Regions from separate parts of the Deefgea piscis genome, predicted to be linked through region 2. Evidence: riboswitches for the same ligand, from Rfam matches in the RefSeq annotation. Region 2 holds a riboswitch; the other holds the start of a gene.
What was found. A riboswitch is a leader RNA that binds a small molecule or an ion and turns the genes downstream of it on or off. The one in region 2 is predicted to bind glycine.
Positions count from the first base shown of each region.

Region 1: linked by a shared signal. The riboswitch ahead of gcvT (glycine cleavage system aminomethyltransferase GcvT) and the one ahead of K4H25_RS03280 (trimeric intracellular cation channel family protein) in region 2 are both predicted to bind glycine.

Region 1 covers NZ_CP081149.1:1,957,400-1,967,985, forward strand. The annotation lists gene K4H25_RS09100 (DUF445 domain-containing protein) at 1-813, shown strand, start outside; glycine riboswitch at 1,074-1,182, shown strand; gene gcvT (glycine cleavage system aminomethyltransferase GcvT) at 1,416-2,522, shown strand; gene gcvH (glycine cleavage system protein GcvH) at 2,615-3,001, shown strand; gene gcvP (aminomethyl-transferring glycine dehydrogenase) at 3,219-6,095, shown strand; gene K4H25_RS09120 (DUF6268 family outer membrane beta-barrel protein) at 6,311-7,195, shown strand; gene K4H25_RS09125 (GNAT family N-acetyltransferase) at 7,473-7,925, opposite strand; gene K4H25_RS09130 (hypothetical protein) at 8,318-8,569, shown strand; gene K4H25_RS09135 (cytochrome d ubiquinol oxidase subunit II) at 8,737-9,762, opposite strand; gene K4H25_RS09140 (cytochrome ubiquinol oxidase subunit I) at 9,765-10,586, opposite strand, start outside.
Region 2 covers NZ_CP081149.1:673,870-684,455, reverse strand. The annotation lists gene K4H25_RS03295 (helix-turn-helix transcriptional regulator) at 1-467, shown strand, start outside; gene K4H25_RS03290 (ABC transporter substrate-binding protein) at 552-1,511, opposite strand; gene K4H25_RS03285 (glycine cleavage system transcriptional repressor) at 1,511-2,017, opposite strand; glycine riboswitch at 2,303-2,389, shown strand; glycine riboswitch at 2,391-2,487, shown strand; gene K4H25_RS03280 (trimeric intracellular cation channel family protein) at 2,580-3,194, shown strand; gene K4H25_RS03275 (bifunctional metallophosphatase/5'-nucleotidase) at 3,392-5,146, shown strand; gene K4H25_RS03270 (TerC family protein) at 5,577-6,551, opposite strand; gene K4H25_RS03265 (tellurite resistance TerB family protein) at 6,592-7,032, opposite strand; gene K4H25_RS03260 (HPF/RaiA family ribosome-associated protein) at 7,082-7,411, opposite strand; gene nhaR (transcriptional activator NhaR) at 7,521-8,432, shown strand; partial or broken gene K4H25_RS03250 (transposase) at 8,616-8,960, opposite strand; gene gyrB (DNA topoisomerase (ATP-hydrolyzing) subunit B) at 9,257-10,586, opposite strand, start outside.

The DNA of each region.
Region 1 (10,586 bases), 1.3 Mb from region 2:
CCAGCGATGGCGCTGCGTTTGCGTGGATTGTTGCTGCAGCAATTGGCGCAAATTGATTTGGTGAAACCAGCTGGTGAGATTTTGGCTGTGATACGGCAAAGTGGTCAGCATCAAGTCATGCTCGATGCCGTGCTGGCGCATTTAGATCAGGAGCTGCAAAAGCCTGAGCTGCAACAGCATATCGCCGGCATTATTGCCGCTGAATTTGATTATTTGCGCTGGATTTCACTCGATGCAGCCGGTGGGCGCTATATGGCCAAAAAACTGGTGCATGCGGCAGGGCGTGAAGTGCAAAACATGCGCGAATCGAGCGATCATCCATTGCGTGAGCATTTTGATCAAGCGTTAGCGGATCTGGAGCAAAATCTAAAGCACGATGCATCACTACAAGCGGCGCTGCAGTTGAGTCAGCAGCATTTATTGGCGCAGCCGAGTTTGCTGAACGCTATCGACAATATGTGGTCGCGGCTGGTGGCTTGGTTGGCTGATGATTTGGCGGCGCAAGACTCAGTGCTACGCGCCAAATTGGCGCTCAGTTTGCAGCATTTGGGTGTGCGCTTGGCGGATGACGTCGTTCTGGCCGACTGGTTAAATCGCCACGCCCGCGTCGCAGCTGGAGTGCTAGTTAAAAAATATCGGCGACAAATTGGCCAATTTATCGCCGAACAACTCAAAGCTTGGGATGATGAAGTGATGGTTGAGCGGCTGGAAGTCAGCGTGGGCGTTGATCTGCAGTTTGTTCGCCTGAATGGCACGTTGGTGGGCGGGTTGATTGGTTTGTTTTTGTATACGGGCCATCAATTATTGCGTTAAAGTCTTGGGTTTGGCGGATGGGGGAATTTAAAGCAAAGTCCGCGCTGACCCGCCGAGCGCGATATTAAGCCCAATCGCCATCGAATTTAGCCTTTTGCTTTGCTGGACGACAATGCGTAGCGCGGTGTTGGTTTGTAATCTTGACGAAGCACTAAAGCCAAGCGATGCGCATTCGCTTGGCTTTTTGTTTTTTGTGGCAAGGATTAGGGTAAAAATCCTGTTTTGTGGCTTGCCAATTGGCAAGCTTCCCGTGATAATCCGGCCGTACAGCAGGAGAGTGTGATTTTTACCATTTATTGGGTTGAGGTCACCACCGAAGGCGCAAATGCACCCGCAAATCGCTCAGGTATCAGGGACTGCTGGCAAAAGTAAAACTCTGGAGAGCGGTGCTCGGTGTTTACACCCGCAGCATCCACCGAAGGGCTCAACGGCAAAAACTTTTTTAATTGCTACGCCTCGTGCAATCACGGGGTGGTGTTAAATTGGCTTTTTTTCAGCAGATCTATACTGCGGCCGGAAAATCTCAGGTGTCAGGACAGAGGGGTGTTGCCCGTCGTGCTATAAGCCGTCGGACTTAGAGGGCTATACCCTAAGGAACCCCAATGACAACCAAAACTACACCACTGTATGAATCCCACCTTGCTGCGAACGCCAAAATGGTTGATTTCGCCGGCTGGTTGATGCCGATTCATTACGGATCACAACTTAAAGAACACGAAATTGTACGCACTGACGCCGGCATGTTTGATGTGTCGCATATGTGCGTGCTCGATATCGTCGGCAGCGAAGCCAAAGCGTTTTTACGTTTTTTGATTGCCAATGATGTCGAAAAACTCAGCACCGAAGGTAAAGCTTTGTATTCGGGGATGTTAACGCCCGAAGGCACGGTGATCGACGATTTGATCGTTTACCTGACGCATTATGGCTACCGGATGGTGGTCAACGCGGGCACCGCCGACAAAGACATTGCGTGGATGCTTAAGCAAGCGGCCAACTTTGACGTGCAACTGCATGTGCGCCGCGAATTGGCGATGATTGCGATTCAAGGCCCTAACGCCATCGCCAAAGTGTGCAAAGTCATCCACGAAGACTGGGAAGACGCGGTGAAAGCGCTGAATGTGTTTCAAGGCTTTCCTTTTGGCCCAGTTGAAGACGGCTGGTTTATTGCCCGCACCGGTTATACCGGCGAAGATGGTTTAGAGATCATGTTGCCCAGCGACGAAGCGGCGACCTTTTGGCAAGCACTGCTGAGCGTGGGTATTGCGCCTATCGGCTTGGGCGCGCGCGACACTTTGCGCCTTGAGGCCGGCATGAATCTGTATGGTCACGATATGGACGAAACCATTTCGCCATTGGCGGCCGGCATGGGTTGGACCATTGCGTGGCAACCGACTGAGCGTGATTTTATCGGCCGCGCAGCACTCGAGGCTGAACGCGCGGCAGGTGTGGCGTTGAAGCAAGTGGGTTTGGTGCTCGAAGGTCGTGGCGTTTTGCGCGAAGGTCAAATTGTTGAAGTGGCTGGCGTGGGTCAAGGCGTAATAACCAGCGGCACGTTTTCGCCAACGCTCAAGCATTCCGTGGCCATCGCCCGCGTTCCTGCAGCAACTAAAGACACCGACACGGTGCAAGTGGACTTACGCGGCACGCTGACCGACGTTCGCGTGGTGAAAATGCCGTTTGTTCGCAATGGCAAAAAAGTGTTTGCATAAATTAATTCGGGGAGTAGGGAATGGGGAATGGGGAGTAAACCCTGTTCTATCCTTGCTCCCAAATCCCCATCTCAAATCCCTAAGGAAAAATCATGAGCCATATTCCAGCCGAACTTAAATACGTTAACAGCCACGAATGGTTGCGTTTAGAAGCCGACGGCACAGTGACCATCGGTATTACCGATCACGCCCAAGAACTATTGGGCGATATCGTGTTTGTTGAATTGCCACAAGTGGGTGATGAGTTAGCCGCCGACGCCACCGCAGGCGTGGTTGAGTCAGTGAAAGCGGCATCGGATGTATACGCACCGATTGCGGGTGAAGTGGTCGCTGTGAACGATGCTTTGGTGGATGCGCCAGAATTGGCCAATACCGAACCCTACGGTGCAGCTTGGTTTTTCCGCGTTAAACCGGCCGATGCATCGGTGCTTGATGGTTTGATGACGGCAGAACAATACGCCAAAGAAATCGGCGTTTAAAAACAACACCTGACGCAGAGGCGCAGAGGCGCAGAGAAAGTCTAAAAGTCTTGATGGTGTTTCTTTTTTAGGAGCCCGTTTAGGGTCGACAAGCTTAATCGATTTAAGAGGCGGCTTGAAAGCGACCCTAAATTAAGACCTTAGTTTTAAGATTTTCTCTGCGTCTTTGCGCCTCTGCGTTGAAAGGTTTTAAATTTTCAACCATTCTAGGTGCTTCATGTCGCTCTCTACACTGTTTAACCACGAAGAATTTATTGCTCGGCATATTGGCCCCAATGCGGCTGATCAAGCGGCGATGCTGGCGCAAATTGGCGCGAGCTCGATTGAAGATTTAGTCGCGCAAACCATTCCGGACGATATTCGTTTTAAGCAAAAATTGCCTTTGCCGGATGCGGTTTCTGAAGTGGACGCTTTGGCGAAAATTCGCGCTATTGCGGCTAAAAACATCGTTAATCACAGCTTTATTGGTTTGGGCTATTACCCCAATATCACGCCGAATGTGATTTTGCGTAATGTGCTCGAAAACCCTGGCTGGTATACCGCCTACACACCGTATCAAGCCGAAATCGCCCAAGGTCGTTTAGAAGCTTTGCTCAATTACCAGCAAATGATTATCGATATGACGGGGCTGGATTTGGCTAATGCATCCTTGCTCGATGAGGCCACGGCAGCCGCCGAAGCGATGGCGATGGCGCGGCGGATTTCGAAAGTCAAAGCCGAGAAATTCTTCGTAGATGAACAGGTATTGCCACAGACACTTGATGTAGTAAAGACCCGCGCTCAATACTTCGGGTTTGAGCTGGTCATCGGTGCGGCAACTGCCGCGGGTGACGATGATTATTTTGGTGCTTTGCTGCAATATCCGGGTGCCGATGGGGCTGTGCGTGATTTAACTGCGCCGATTGCAGCGCTTAAAGCGCGTGGGGGGGTGGCGATTGTTGCGGCGGATTTGTTGGCCTTGGCGCTACTTAAATCGCCGGCGGAAATGGGCGCGGATGTAGCCATTGGTAGTAGTCAGCGTTTTGGCATTCCAATGGGGTTTGGCGGCCCACACGCGGCGTATTTTGCCTTTAAAGATGAAATGAAACGCTCGGCACCGGGCCGGATCATTGGCGTATCGATTGATGCCAAAGGTAAAACTGCGCTGCGTATGGCACTGCAAACGCGTGAGCAACATATTCGTCGTGAAAAAGCCAATTCTAACATTTGCACTTCGCAAGTACTGCTCGCCAATATGGCGGGAATGTACGCGGTGTATCACGGCCCAGCGGGAATTAAGCGCATTGCTGGGCGCACGCATCGCTTGGCGAGTTTGTTTGCGCAAGGCGTTCGGTTCGCCAACGGTTCGGGTGGGAAAATCGTTCACGACGCGTTTTTTGATACGGTACAAGTCAATACTGGCGCGCAAACGGCGAGCATTTACGCCGCAGCCTTGGCGGCGGGTTACAACTTGCTGCAAGTCTCTGATTCAGTCTTGAGCGTGGCCTTTCATGAAGCCGCGACGCAAAAAGATTTGGCCACTTTGATTCAATTGTTTACTGGTCAATCAGCCGACTTGGCCGCACTCGACTTGGCGACAAGCGAAGTGATTCCGGCGGCGTTGCAACGCGCCTCAAACTATTTAACGCACCCAGTCTTTAATCGCTACCACACCGAACACGAAATGCTGCGTTACCTCAAGCGCCTCGAAAATCGTGATTTGGCGATGAATCATTCGATGATTTCATTGGGTAGTTGCACCATGAAACTCAATGCCACCAGCGAAATGATTCCGGTTACTTGGGCTGAATTTGGCAATATCCATCCGTTTGCACCGAAAGCGCAAACGCTGGGTTACTTTGAAATGATTAATGGCCTCGCCGATCAGCTCAAAGCAATTACTGGGTTTGACGCCATTTGTATGCAGCCCAATTCTGGCGCGCAGGGCGAATATGCCGGTTTGTTGGCGATTCGTCGCTATCACGATAGCCGCAATGAAGCGCATCGCGATATTTGCTTAATTCCTAAGTCTGCGCACGGCACTAATCCGGCAACGGCGCAAATGATGGGTCTTAAAGTTGTGGTGGTCGATTGTGATGACAGCGGCAACGTTGATTTGTCTGATCTGAAAGCCAAGGCTGAATTACACGGTGCGAATTTGGCGGCCTTGATGCTGACCTATCCATCAACGCATGGCGTGTTTGAAACGGCAGTCAAAGAAATCTGCGCGACGGTACATCAGTTTGGCGGTCAAGTGTATATGGATGGCGCAAATTTGAATGCGCAAGTGGGCTTAACGCGCCCAGCCGATATCGGCGCTGATGTTAGCCACATGAATTTGCACAAAACCTTCTGCATTCCGCACGGCGGCGGTGGGCCGGGCATGGGGCCAATTGGCATGAAAGCGCATTTAGCGCCGTTTATGTCCAATCATGCGGTGGCCAATATCGATCAAGGTGACGCTAGCGTCGCGCAAGGTCAATCAGCCGTATCGGCCGCGCCATTTGGTTCGGCGTCGATTTTGCCGATTTCGTGGATGTATATCACGATGATGGGCGCGGGCGGCGTTAAGCATGCTACGGAAATCGCGCTACTGAACGCCAATTACATGATGCAGCAATTGTCGGCGCATTATCCGGTGCTATATACCGGCGCGAATGGTCGCGTGGCGCATGAGTGTATTATTGATATTCGCCCGCTCAAAGCTGCGAGTGGCATTACTGAAGTCGATATTGCCAAACGCCTGATGGATTATGGCTTTCACGCGCCGACGATGAGTTTTCCGGTGGCGGGAACCTTGATGATTGAGCCGACAGAGTCAGAATCTAAAGCTGAACTCGATCGCTTTATTGCGGCGATGATTTCGATTCGCCAAGAAATCGATCAAGTACAAGCCGGTGTTTGGCCAGCGGAGAATAATCCATTGAAAAACGCACCGCACAGCAAAAACGATATCGCTGCTGAATGGGATCGTCCGTATTCGCGTGAAGTGGCGTTCTTCCCTTTGCCGTATGTGCTGGATAATAAATTCTGGCCGTCGGTGAATCGGATTGACGATGTGTATGGCGACCGCAATTTGATTTGCGCTTGCCCGAGCATGGATCAATACGAGTAATTGCGATTGTTTGTTGGATTTTGTGTTTGTAGCACGGCATTCAGCACATCGTAATATCGCCAATTTAAATAGCCCCGCCGAGGTTTGGTGGGGTATTTTTATGTCTACAAACTGACAAATGAACATTGGCGCGACACTGCCGCTAAATAAATCGCGTTGCGTAAAAGGTGTCGCTAAACTCGCGAGCAAATTCTTACTTTATATCGATTTCTTGAATGAAAAAAACCTTAATCACGGCACTTTTGGCTTTATTGCCATGGTGCGCCGTCGCGAGTGAAGCGACGATCAATTACAGCGTAACGCCGGTGGTGATGCCCAATGCGGATTTAGATGCTGGCGGTGAAGTTAGTAGCGAATGGCTGATCGCGTCGCTGAGCGTGAATCAGCAAATTGATGCACAGCACAGCCTTGGTTTGGCGCTGAACGCCAGTCAGCAGCAATGGCATTTTGACGCGCCAGTGGCTTGGGGCGGAAAAACGCCGTGGCAAGATTTAAATCGGCTTGAACTCTCAATGCCTTATCGTTTTGTAACTGCCGACGGTTGGATTTTTGGCGTAACGCCCGGTGTGCAATATGCTGCCGAAGCGGGAGCTGATCAGGGCGAAAGTATCAATTGGGGCGGCAATGCCTATGTGGCGCATTATTTCTCGCCGCGCTTAATGCTGGGTTTAGGCGTGAGCGCGTGGCAGAGTTTTGATGAAAACGTGGTGTTTCCGTTTGTATTACTTAATTGGCAAATCAGCGATCAGCTGACCTTAAAAAACCCCTTTGTCGCTGGTCCCGTTGGCCCTGCAGGCTTGGAGTTGTCGTGGAAAGCCTCGAGTGTTTGGGATTTTGCCGCCGGTGGCACATGGCGCAGTTATCAAACTCGCTTAGCCAGTGATAACCCCATTGCCGCCAATGGCATTTTAGAAAACAACTCGGTGCCCTTATTTGTTCGCGCTGGCTATCAATTTGCGCCCAGCACACGCTTAGATTTTTATGCCGGTGCGGCACTGAATGGCGAATTTAAAATCCGCAATCAGCAAGGTGATGCCTTGATTAGTGAAAGCTATGGCACGATGCCATTTTTGGGGCTGAGTTTGACGGGGCGGTTTTAATCAAAACTTTGCCCTTATATTGTGTATTTAGAAAGCCAATGGTCTTGTAGGGTCGGCTTTAGCCGACGATCTAAAAGATAAGCATGAAAATTTAAACTAGGTATATTACTGCAATGCTTATTCAATGTGCTTTATAACCAAATACCTCTTGGCTAAGTGGTTTGCTTGAGGGCCATGCAATCTAGATCGGCATTGGTGGATTGATTGGTTTCTTCTGTCGCCGATTGCTGCAAATTTTGCTTTTAAGTTAAAGCGCCATCATCAAGATGGCGCTTTTTTATGCGCTGTGTACCGGCGTGAGTAGATTAAATTTGGTTTGCTCGGTGGCCACGCAGCCCAATTTTCGGTAGAAAGCATGGGCTTCAGGTCGATGGTTGCCACTGATGATTTCGATTCTGGGTGCTTGGTGCTCAGTGGCAAAATCAACTGCCGCCTGCATCAACGCAGATCCTACGCCTTGGCCGCGAGATGTGGTCTCGACGACCAGCCCAGTGATTTTGCCGAGTAGGGCGCTGCAATGCAGCATGGGCAAAAGATGGATGCCCACTAACCCTCGCGGGGTGTTGTTCTCTTTTGTGCAGGCAACAAATAGTGCATTCATTGGCGTTGCCATATACGCAATACGTTGAGCGGCTTCATCTGTGCTGGCGGGATAGCCCAGTTGCGTGAGTAACAAGGCAATATGCGTTGCATCGCTGGCGGTGGCTCGGCGGATTAAATGTTGATTCATCGTCGAAGGTGGTCAGATAAATACCATATCTTACATGCAAAATCAGCCATTGGAAATTGTAGGGGCAGCAACAGCCAGCCGCGCCGCCCGCGCAACTCTGGTTTAGGTGTTAGTGGCGAAGCTGAAAATTTTTTTTGGGTTTCGTCTGTGGCGAAGATGGCTGCGCCATCAAGGGAAAAAGTCAAAAGCTGACATTGATATCGTGCTGTTGCTGGGTTTTTTCGCGCTGCCGCCCGCGCAACCCTGGTTTAGGTTTGAGTGGCGAAGCTGGAAAAATTTTTTTGGTTTTTCGCCTATGGCGAAAAAGTCGCTGCGTAGGATGTGCAAATTTTGCGCACGCGGGGTGCCGCTGGGTGATTGGATGATCTGTTGGTGCCGCGTGGCGTTTTGTATTGCGTACTTCGTTCCGCGTGCGCAAACCCTTTGCACAAGCAAACCCCACAAAGTGCCGCTGCCGCCCGCCGCGCCGCCCGCGCAACCCTGGTTTAGGTTTGAGTGGCGAAGCTAGAAAAATTTTTTTTTGGTTTTTCGCCTTTGGCGAAAAAAAACGAAAAATCCTCGAAAAAGGCCGTTTTCTCCTACGGAGATTTGTTTTTTCGCCTGCGGCGAAGGATGCTCGGCTGCGCCTGCGCCAAGGTTTTTAGTTTGGGTGCGCGATCTTTACGGATTGAGTTAAATCCCCGCAGCAAGTTCAGCATCCATGGATTGATGCCGGAGTTGATAGGTGGATATTGAATGAGATCAAAAAGAAGAGGGCGTTAAAAAAGCCATCCCGCAGGATGGCTTAAACCGGCGAAAATATCGCGATGCTTTAGTCGTAGCTGAGCTCGCCTGCTTTGCCCCAAAATACATAGTAAGAATAAATCGTGTAGCCAATAATCGTCGGTAACACCAGCGCTGCGCCGCAGAACATAATCAATAAGGCTTCTGGGCTGCTCGCGGCTTGCCAGATGGTGAGTTGATCGATGACCAAGTGCGGAAAAATACTAAACACCAAGCCAAAGAACGACAGTAAAACAATGCCCACCGTGGCGGCAAATGGTATCCAGCAAAAATTATCATTGCCGTTTCTTTGGCGCTGCGCCAAGCGCGGCAGCGCAAAGCCGATCACAGCAAATAAAATCGCCGTCATTAATGGCACTGGCGCGAGCAAAAATACGTTAGGCACTGAAAACCATAGCGCAAATACGCGTGGGCTAATCCACGGTGTAGCTACCGACACCAACACCGTTGCCAAAATGGCAATCCATAAACTGCCTTGCGCCCAAACAATCGCGCGCTGCTGCAACTTGCCGGTTGATTTCATCAACAACCAGCCCGCGCCCAATAAGGCGTACGCTGCGGCCAAACTTACGCCAACCAATAGTGCAAAGCCCCAGGCGCCCCAGCCCGGCGCAAAGCCAGTGATGTAGCGACCCAGCATCACACCTTGCGAAACGGTGGCCAGTAATGAGCCGACAAAAAACAGTCGATTCCACAGTGGCTGATGATGGGCTCGCGCTTTAACGCGAAAATCAAACGCTACGCCGCGCAAAATCAAACCCAATAACATCAGCGCCACCGGTAAATACAGCGCGGTTAAAATAATGCCGTGTGCTAAAGGAAAGGCCACCAGTAACAGGCCCACACCCAGTACGAGCCAGGTTTCATTGGCATCCCAAAACGGGCCGATCGACGCGATCATTTTGTCTTTTTCTTTGGTATCGGTTTCTAGCTCAAGCAAAATGCCTACGCCAAGATCATACCCATCTAAAACGACATAGGCGAACATCGACACCACCATCAAGCCAGCAAAAATCACCGGCAGCCAGTAGGCCAAATCAATTGTGCTCAACATGATTATTGCTCCTGAGCAGGGTGGCCTGCTTTCTTAGCGAGGTAAAACACCACCGAAATATAAGAAACGAGTAAGAAGGCGTACAGCGTAAGGTACATGATTAAGGTGCTTAAAATCATGCCGCCGCCAACGTTGGACGCGGCATCGCTGGTTTTAAGTACGCCATACACCAGCCAAGGTTGACGACCAATTTCAGTCACATACCAGCCAGCTACGGTGGCGACCCAGCCGCTAAACGTCATGCCAATCAAAAGCTTGCACACCATAGGCGACAAGGTTTTGCCGCCGCGCAATTGCCATGCCGCGAGCCAGCTCACCAAGAGCATTAACATGCCCACGCCAACCATCACGCGGAAACTCCAAAATACTTTGGCCACCGGTGGGTGATCTGCAAATTCGCTAATGCCTTGCAATTCACCATTCAGATCGTGCGTTAAGATCAAGCTGGCGAGTTTTGGAATCGCAATCGCGTAATCATTGCTTTGGGTTGCTGCATTCGGTAGTGCAAACAAAGTCAGCGGTGCACCGCGTTCGGTATGCCAAATGCCTTCAATGGCGGCGATTTTGGCCGGTTGATGTTTGAGCGTATTTATGCCGTGCATATCGCCGATCAAAATTTGCAGTGGAATCAATGCCGCAGCAAGAAAAACACCGGTTTTGAGTGACGCCATAATGCTGGCGTCCCGCTGGCCTTTAAGCCAGCGAAAAGCAGATACGCCCGCGAGTAAAAACGCTACCGTCAGGCCCGACGCGACTAGCATATGGCTTAGGTGATACGGCATTGAAGGATTAAAAATAATCGCTAACCAATCGGTGGCATGTGC
Region 2 (10,586 bases):
AATGGGATCAGTTATTTCAAGCCAGCGACGTCGAACCGACGGCATTGCAGCACCATCGTGCGGTGGGCTTATTGCTGGCTTTGACCATGGCGGGGCAAGGACAGGCGATTTTTATCGATAAAGGCGATTCAATTAGCCAGCGCGTACAGCAATTATTATTGCTACATACCAGTAAGCCGTGGACGGTTGAGCAGATGGCGCAGCAATTGCATTTAGGCGCGTCGACATTGCGCCGACAATTGATGCAAGAAGGAAATTCATTTCGGCGTTTGCTCGAACAAGTTCGCTTAAATACCGCATTGGGGATGATACAAACCACCTCGCACAGCATTGGCGATATCGCGCAGCAATGTGGTTATGCCTCGGCATCCCGTTTTAGCAGCCGTTTTAGCCAGCAATTTGGCGTCAAACCGCTACAACTCCGAGCCACTGTCACCTCAGATGCCGCGCTGGCTGCACGCAATTAAAACCTCTTATATCTATAGGTATATTAAGATAAGCCATTAATAAAAAGACTTATCTTCACATACCCATACTTAAAGGTTTTAAAATTAAGGCAGCCAACTCACTCGTTTACTCAATTTATTGGGAATTTGAATTTTCCAGTAGCTCGCCTGTGTTCGGCTGAATATTAGATGGCCGTGGTCACTTTGGCGTACCGGCAGTGATAGCTGAGGATTTTTTAATATCGAACGCGCCATGCTGCCTGCCATTGCACCATGCTCAAAGCCCGATAACACCATGCCGCCCGCTGCCGCCTGCCGACTAATGGCAAAATCCCAAAAGCCAAAAATGGGCACCGGACTGTGCGCGCGCGTCCACGCCATCACTTCATCGGCATTCACATGCTGGGCATCGGCGCCAATTAAGGCTTGATAAGTCCCTATTACGATTGCATCGTATTGCAAATTGGCATTCATCACTTTATTTTGCCAAATCGAATAATTACTCACCAGCACCACATCAATATCATTGCGTTTTAAACGTTGAATATCCGTCTGTAAAAAATATGCCGATCGATCTTGATCTAATAACACCAAAATGCGCTTGGCATGCGGTAATAACTCGCGGATCAAATTAAAGTTTTGCTGGTACAACGGCCGCTCTATCACCCCAGTAATATGCTCGGGTAATTTACCGCCAAAATACTGCGCCGGATCCGCATTAATGCCTAAAAATACCACTGGCATTTTCATTCGAGCCAATCTTGGCCCCAATAGAGCCAAGGCGGCATCATCACCCAAGATCACTAAATCGGGCTTTTTTTGCTGAATTTCATAAAAAGCCAAATCAGCTTGTTCCAAATGCGCGCTAGTGGGCAAACGTTTGGTATCCAAAGCAATAAAGTCCAGTTCTGCAACGCCATCCAATTTACTGCGTAAACCATTTAAATACGCTTTATCCCAATCATTTTCAGGATGATAACTCTCCACCACAATCACTAAGGGAAAAGCCATAACGGAGGAAGCAATAAAAAATAGCAGCAGCGCAAAGCAACGTAAACGGGACATTAGTCAGTCCACTCCACCATTAAATCATCGGCAATACATTCCAATTGGCGATGCACTTGGTCTAAATCGACGTCCAACGGCGCAGATAAGATTAATTGCGCATGAAACATCATTTCACCCGACATCGCAGCACTCGATAACCATGTTTCGAGTTTTTCAATATTCACTGCAAACCGCGCCAAAATCGTCGCCACATCTTTAACAATCCCAACCCGATCATGCCCAATTAAACTTAATTCCACGCTTTGCGAAATGATTGCCGTTTCTTCTCGCTCAATATCCAATACACCACGAATATCTAAACCGGCGATTTGCTGCAAAGCCAATAACACCTCTTCACCCGCACCAGTAACGGCAACTTTAACAATTCCAGAAAACTGGCCAGCCAAACGAGAAAATGAAGACTCCAGCCAATTGCCATTTTTAGCTGCAATCGTTGCCGCCAATTGCTCAACCAAACCCGAACGATCTGGACCAATCACTGAAACAATCAATACATTATTCATGATCTACCTTTGCCAAATCACCATAGAGACTTAGCTTAGCCGATTTCTAAAGCCAAACTAACAATTACCCGAATTACGCAGCGAAATTCCTACAACAAGCGTAATTAAGCGCACTACAGCCAGCATACGGATGCAATGTGACAACGCCACAATGATCTAAATGCATTTGATACGCCTATTTTTAAATCCAGTAATTCACTATTCATCACGATGAAATCCGCATTTAACTGCCGGCAATTCTGGCGACGCTGAAATTGACTCGTCCTCGCTTTAGCGTTAGCATCGCCCCTCCTCGCGGGAGAGAAAGGCATCTGCCTTCGCCGAAGACGCAAGCTCCCAGAATCGCTCAGGCCCATGTACCGCAGGAATTTTGATTCAGCCAATTGGAGAGCGGTTGCCCAGCGCAACCCACCGAAGGGGCAAGTGGCACCCGCCACGCAACTCTCAGGTAAAAGGACAAAGGGAGAGGCTATTCCAAAACTTGGAATTTACGCTAGGAGCCCACCTTGTCCGCAATCTATCCGCAGCAAACTACCCCAAGCAGCAAAGAGCGAGTTCGCCCATGCTCACGTTAATCTATTTATTGGCTATTTCGGCCGAAGCCATGACCGGCGCCTTGGCCGCTGGCCGGCGCAATATGGATATCTTTGGCGTATCGGTGATCGCTTTTTTAACTGCCTTAGGCGGCGGCACGGTGCGCGATATTTTGCTGGGCCGCTACCCCATCGCGTGGACGCAGCATCCTGAATACGTCGCTTTAGTGATCGCCAGCGGCATCGCCGCCGTCTTGATTAGCCGCCATATGAAGCGCCTCAATCGGCTATTTATGTTCCTCGACGCCCTTGGCCTTATCGCCTTTACCATCATCGGCTGCGACGTGGCTTTGGAGATGAACTACCACCCACTGATCGTTTTATTATCTGGCATGATCACCGGTATTGCCGGCGGCATCTTGCGCGATATGCTCTGCAACCGAGTACCTATCGTTTTTCTGCGCGAGCTCTACGCCAGCGTCTCGATGCTGGTCGGCTTATTGTATATCGGCCTATTCACACTCAAAATCGACCACGACCTCAACGTCGCCGCCTGCTTCGCCCTTGGCCTACTACTAAGACTCACCGCCCTCAAACGCGGCTGGCGACTCCCAGCATTTAATTATCGACACGATATGCATTGATCTCAGTCGATTAATCTCAATCAATTCATACCTGCGATTACGCTGCGCTAATCGCATCTACAGTTCCCACTAGTTTGTTTTGCTTGCCTCACGAGGCCGACAGTTTCAAAAAGAGCTTAACAAAAACTTCACCTTGCCGTATCTAAACTGAAAGAATGTAAGCTTATGCTCTCCTCAATTCTTACGAGGTGAATGCAATGAAAATTCGTGCTTCTGTTCAAGCGGTACTGGCAATTTGCGCCATGCCGCTGTTTTTAAGCGCTTGTGGTGGCGGCTCATTCACTGATCCGACGCTGACAACACCAGCCGCAACAACAACGCCTGCTTCTGCAACACCGACTCCCATACCGGTGGTTAATACGGCGCCGATTGAAGTTAAAATGCTGGCGATTAATGATTTTCATGGCAATCTAAAACCTGGTGGCACGGTAACGATTCCCGATCCTGCCGATGCAACTAAAACCATCAAGGTCGCCGCAGGGGGTAGCGAATATCTGGCAACATGGCTAAAAACGCTGAAAGCCAAAAACCCGAATAATATTATTGTTTCCGCTGGCGATTTAATTGGCGCTAGCCCGCTGCTATCGGCGCTGTTTCACGACGAACCAACGATTGAAGCCATGAATGAAATGGGGTTGGAGCTCAACGCGGTTGGCAATCATGAGTTTGACGAAGGCAGTACCGAGCTATTGCGGATGCAAAGCGGCGGTTGCCATCCAACAGATGGCTGCAAAGCGGGAACGACATTTGGCGGTGCAAAGTTTAAATTTTTAGCGGCGAATGTCGTTGATAGCAAATCGGGGAAAACACTCTTTCCCGAATATCAAGTCAAAGAATTTAGCGGCGTTAAAGTCGCATTTATTGGCATGACGCTTAAAAACACACCGGGCATTGTGACGCCATCAGGCGTGGCGGGCTTAACGTTTAAAGATGAAGCCGACACCGTCAATGCACTGGTGCCTAAGCTTAAAACACAAGGCATCGAGGCCATTGTGGTGTTGGTGCACGAAGGTGGCACGCAGCTTGGCGGTTTGAACGAATGCAAAGGCGTATCGGGCGCGATTGTCGACATCGTGAAACGCCTTGATCCGGCGGTAGATGCCGTGGTTTCTGGCCACACGCATCAAGCGTATAACTGCCAAATTAATGGCAAATTGGTCACCAGCGCCAATCAATATGGCCGAGTTATTTCTGAGATCGATCTGACATTAGATCCTAAAACGCGCGATGTGATTAAATCATCGGCGAAAAACATCGTCGTGACGAATGATGTCGCTAAAGACGCTGTACAAACTGCAATCATCACCAAATACGATGCGCTGGTTACACCACTGGAAAATCGCATTGTGGGTACGATTGCCGGTGCTTTGCTTAAAACCACCAATCCCGCCGGTGAAAGCACTCTGGGCGATGTGATTGCCGATTCGCAATTGGCCGCCACCACCCCCGCCAACATGGGCGCAGCGCAAATTGCGTTTATGAATCCGGGCGGCGTGCGTGCTGATTTAATACCGGTCGCCGCGCAAGTGACTTATGGCCAGCTCTTCACCGTGCAACCGTTTGGCAATACTTTGGTATCGATGACGCTCAATGGTGCGCAAATCAAGGAAATGCTCGAACAGCAATTTATGGGCTACAGCAATAATCAGCCATTTAACCGTATTTTGCTGGTCTCCAATGGTTTTAGTTACAGCTGGGATTCAACGCTGGCGGCGGGGCAAAAAGTCGATGCCGCCAGCATCAAGCTCAATGGCGTGGCGATTTCCAGTGTGCTCAATTACCGGGTGACGGTGAATAATTATCTTGCGTCCGGCGGCGATGGTTTTACCGTGCTCACCAAAGGCACGAATATCCTTGGCGGTGCGCAAGATGTTGATGCGTTCGAAGCGTATATCAAAGCCAATCCTAACCTTGCCGTGCCTACACTCAATCGCGTGGTGAAAATTAAGTAATCCAACTTAATTCGTTAACAGCCGCCCAGATTTTGGGCGGTTTTTTTATGCGACATAGTGAACGCATCTGACTTAATAAATCGTCGCCGCAGGGCATTGTGGCTAGAATGTTGACGAGCTGACAGCCGCATGAAAGCATTTGGAGCGTAATGAGGGGAACAGGAAAATATGGACATCAAAGTTTGAAGCAATGTCCGTCCACACAATAAAACTAGAAAGTCCGCTTTGGCCGAAATATCGATACCGATGGGTGAAAAATGAGAGGCAGCAAACCATCTGGTTGCTGCCTTCAATATTTCTGACTTGTGCCAGTGCTGTTCGGCCTTAACGAACTAATCAACCCCTATAGTTAAATATCCAAAATCATTAAACCACTACAGTAAAGTGAACTATTGATTACGTCGCTTATCTTCTCTAACTTAGTCAGATTTTACTCCCCTGTATCTCGAGTTTTCCATAGAGAGAACAGTACCCCCGCTGCCAGTAGTCCAAAAGTCACCGCCAATGATAAGACCGGTGGTACTTTGCCATCGAATACAAAATCACCCAAAAAGATCTTCGAGCCAATGAACACTAACACCAAAGCGAGCGCGTACTTTAGATAATGGAAGCGGTGAATCACTGCTGCCAATGCGAAATACAGCGCTCGCAAACCTAAAATAGCAAAGATATTCGAGGTGTAGACAATAAATGGGTCGGTGGTTATTGCAAAAATTGCTGGCACGCTATCTACAGCAAAAACTAGGTCCACAATCTCGATCATAACTAGTGCTAGAAACAGCGGAGTAGCCCACAATACTGTTTTTTCGCGCCCTTCCACCGCAGGTGCTCGAACAAAAAACTGCTGGCCGTGCAACTGATCCGTCACGCGCATATGACGTCGTAAAAAGTTGAGTAGTGGATTTTTGCTCATGTCAGTGGCTTGTTCGCTGGCAAACAACATTTTTAAGCCGGTAAAAATGAGGAACACGGCAAAAATGTAGAGTGTCCAGTAATATTCCGCGACCAGTGTTGCCCCTACGCCGATCATGATCGCACGTAAAACGATAACACCCAGAATGCCCCAGAACAAAACTCGGTGTTGATAAATACGGGGTATCGCAAAGTAAGTAAAGATCAGGGAAATCACAAATACATTGTCTAGCGATAAACTCTTTTCGATCAAAAAACCGGTGAAATATTCCATACCAGAGACCGAACCCAAGTACCACCAGATCCATCCGCCAAACAGCAGGCCAGCTGTAATGTAGAAAGCGGATAACTTCAGGCTTTCACGTACACCGATTTCGTGATCTTCCTTGTGCAGTACGCCCAAATCAAAGACTAATAGCGCCAACACAATGGCGATAAAAGACAGCCATAACCAAACTGGCTGTCCTAGCCATACCACCATGAAAAATTCCATTTACTTCACTCCTTACCTAATTTACAGAACGACTACCTAGTCAACTTCGCATTGCGCTGCGTCGAGCACTTGCATTCCTAACGATGGGTTGTACTGAAAACCAATCAAATTGCCAGCAAGCCATGGCGCGAGCAATTAGAACGGCTTCACCATCAGCAAACCAACCATCTGCGTCCACGATCCCGAGCATGGCACGCAGTACGGTCATTTGTAGTCGTGGCTCGTCAATTTCAGCGAGCAATTGATCAATCAAAACCTCATCGAGCTCCAGTTGATTTAGGCCGTTAGCATAGTGAATCAGGTCATCGCAAAGCCCTTGCATCACATCATGAAGCGTGTGTTCGCTAATCCCCAATTGAGTGAGTACTTTACTGTCACGTATGGCTTGAAATTCAGATTGATCAATACCGCCATCTGAGACGAGCGAGAGGGCAAGTAAACGGCATACAGCTTCATGACTGTTGACAGAATAACGGCGCATTTTAGATCTCCAGTTGCGTCAAAAAAGGCAGTATTTCAGGGAGTACGGTTTAGCTCAATTGAGCCGTTGGGGCGAAATTACGATTTTGGCGAAGTTTGCGGCTGACCGTACGGCTGGCGCGATCCGCGGCACGATTCACCGCAAAGATCAAATCGCTGGCAGTATCTTCAATCAACACATCCGGTAGTTGATCCATACTCACGATGAGTTGGCAGTGTTGATCCACGCCGCCGCGCGGCCCGTTAATGTCGGTCAGGCGTACACTGACTTTGCGGATATGGCTACTCAAGCGTCCAAGACCAAATTCGATTTGCCGAGCAATGTGCTGCTGTTGATTGACTGTCAGGTCAATGTTTTTGCTTTTGATCTCGATTTTCATTTTTACGCTCCAGTGATTTAGTTTCACTAATCAATGTAAGTGCTGGTAATGAAATATAAAAATCAGATATTCTTGGTTCTTTATTCATTTTTTTGGAACAATAACCTCGATGCAGGCGCTAAATTACAAACACTTATATTATTTCTGGATGATTTGCAAAACAGGTGGTGTGATTCGCGCCAGTGAACGCTTGTTTTTAACGCCTCAAGCGATTAGTGGTCAGCTCAAAGCACTCGAAGAACAAATCGGTAGCCCGCTATTTCGCCGCGAGGGGCGTCAACTTACCCTGACTGATATGGGTCGCTTGGTACAGAGTTATGCCGATGAGATGTTTAGTCTTGGCGAAGCATTGCAGGAGGCGATTGAGCTTGGCCCACAAGGGGTGGCCCAAGAATTTCGAGTCGGAATTGGGGATATGGTGCCTAAAACCGTGGCGTTTGAACTGCTGCAACCCGCATTACAAATGGATTATCCCTTGAGGTTGATTTGTCGTGAAGGGCGGCTACTCAACCTGCTCGCTGATTTGGCAACACATAAGCTGGATTTAGTACTGGCGGATCGGCCATTACCTGCAGAGGCCAATATTCGCGGATTTAATCATTTATTGGGTGAAAGTACGCTGAGTGTACTCGGCACGGCAACGCTTTGTGCGCAATGGGCTGGGGACTTTCCAGCCGCACTACATGGTGCACCTTTTTTGCTGCCTGGCGCAGATGCCGTGATCCGTCCGCGCCTTGAGGCATGGATGGAGCGTGCGCATATACGACCGCGAGTCGTGGCTGAATTTGATGATGGCGCATTACTGAAGGCATTTGGTAAAGCAGGGGCAGGTTTCTTTGTGGTACCGACTGTGCTCGCTCATAGTATTTGCCAAGAATATCAAGTAGCAGTTCGCGGCGTCATTGGCGAGCTCAAAGAGCAGTTTTATGCCATTTCGGTGCAGCGTAAATTGCGTCACCCTGCTGTGATTGCGGTAACAGAAAGAGCCCGCCACGAATTATTTGCCAATTCAAATTCATAACCTGAGTTAATCCGTATTTCCTAAAAACTTTAAAGTCTGCGTTGGTCGAAGCGTCGATACGTCGTTGCAGAAAATATAACAAATACACAAGCAAAAATCGCAAACCATCAGGCAGCAGCCTTTCATTTTCTAAGTGTTGGAAATCAAAGGGGTCAGACTCACTGCTGTCCCAGTTAATTTTCATCATGCCCAATCCCACGCTAACTGAGGGGAGTCAGGTACTTTGTCTGGCGGCCGAAACAGCGACAGCAACGGCCTGCGGATGAAAAGATTCAACTGCAACAAACGCAGTATCTGCTGCAAGCTCTGGGTTAAACCCGTGCTAAATTTCAAATAGGCCAGCAACAAATAGACGCACAATGCCACCATGATCTGAGTAAAAACGGCATTACGACTCAAACCTAGAAAGGCCTTGATTTTCAAGTTTTGCTTAATCCATTTGAAGAACAACTCAACTTGCCAGCGCTGCTTATACAAGTCAGCCACGGTCTTGGTGGGCCAATCTTGGCGATTGGTGACGAACTGATAAGTCTGCTCCGTTTCTGCATCAAAATAGGTGACTAGACGAGTAAGCCAAACATCGGTAGTTGGGCCAATAAATAATCGGCAAAAAAATCAAAGGGGTCGTCAATTGGGGAGATTCAGCTGATATTGGCATTGCTTTCGCGGGCAAGCCCGCTCCTACGAGATTGTGCTGAGCTGGGTCGCTAATCAAAGTATCACCATGCAGTCATTAACAAATAAGCTTTGCATAGCTATACCCAAGCAAACAAAAAGCCACCGCATGCGGTGGCTTTTTGGTACTAACTAAAAAATATTTTTTTTTAAACGTCGAGATTGCGCGCTACGAGGGCGTTTTGTTCGATGAACTGACGGCGGGGTTCGACTTGGTCGCCCATTAATGTGGTGAATACTTCATCCGCAGTAATGGCGTCTTCGATGTTCACGCGCAGCAAGCGGCGAACGGTGACGTCCATCGTGGTTTCCCATAATTGTTCTGGATTCATTTCACCCAGACCTTTATAGCGCTGAATGCTCATATTGCGGCGCACTTCGGCGAGTAACCAATCGAGGGCTTCTTTAAAGCTTTTCACTGGCTGCTCGGCGGCTCCACGGAGAATCACGGCATCGGCGTGGATGAGGCCCATCAAGGCGTCGGCCATGCGGGTAATTTGCGCATAATCGCCCGACAACAAGAAGTCGCTGTCGATGTATTGCATTGTTACCACGCCATGCAAGCGGCGCTCGATGCGAATCTGCCAACCTGCGTCGACGAGTTCAGCGGCAAAGTGAAATGCCGGATGATTTACTGCGGCGCTTAGGCGCGCAATGCTGTCGTTGGCGCTGGCTTCGTCATCGAGTACCAGGGCTTTAATTTTGAGCAAGGCGTTCAAAATCATTGGATCAAGGAAACGGCTTTCACGCTCAATCACGGCTTCAGTCAAGAAGAACTGTTTCGCCAGAGTTTCAAGTGCTTCACCGCTTATCGTTGCTTGATCGACGCCAGTCGATAATTGCGCGCCATTCATTGCCGCACGCAGCAAGTGCTGTTTGAGCTCTTGTTCGTCTTTAAGGTAAGTTTCGTTTTTACCTTGTTTGACTTTAAATAGCGGCGGTTGTGCGATGTAGATATAGCCACGCTCAACGAGTTCTGGCAGTTGACGATAGAAGAAGGTCAACAGCAAGGTACGGATATGCGAGCCATCCACGTCCGCGTCGGTCATGATAATGATGCGGTGATAGCGCAGTTTTTCGATATTAAAATCGTCTTTACCAATGCCACAACCGAGCGCCATGATCAAAGTACCAATCTCTTGGCTAGCGAGCATACGATCAAAACGAGCGCGTTCAACGTTCAGAATTTTACCTTTGAGTGGCAAAATCGCTTGGAATTTACGGTCGCGCCCTTGCTTGGCCGAGCCACCCGCGGAATCACCCTCGACGAGGTAGATTTCTGACATTGCAGGGTCTTTTTCTTGGCAATCGGCCAATTTACCCGGCAAGCCTAAGCCATCGAGCACGCCTTTACGACGGGTGATTTCACGCGCTTTACGCGCCGCTTCACGCGCACGGGCTGCATCGACGATTTTGCCGCAAATGATTTTGGCGTCGACTGGGTTTTCCATCAAAAAGTCGGCCAAGGCGCCGCTCAAG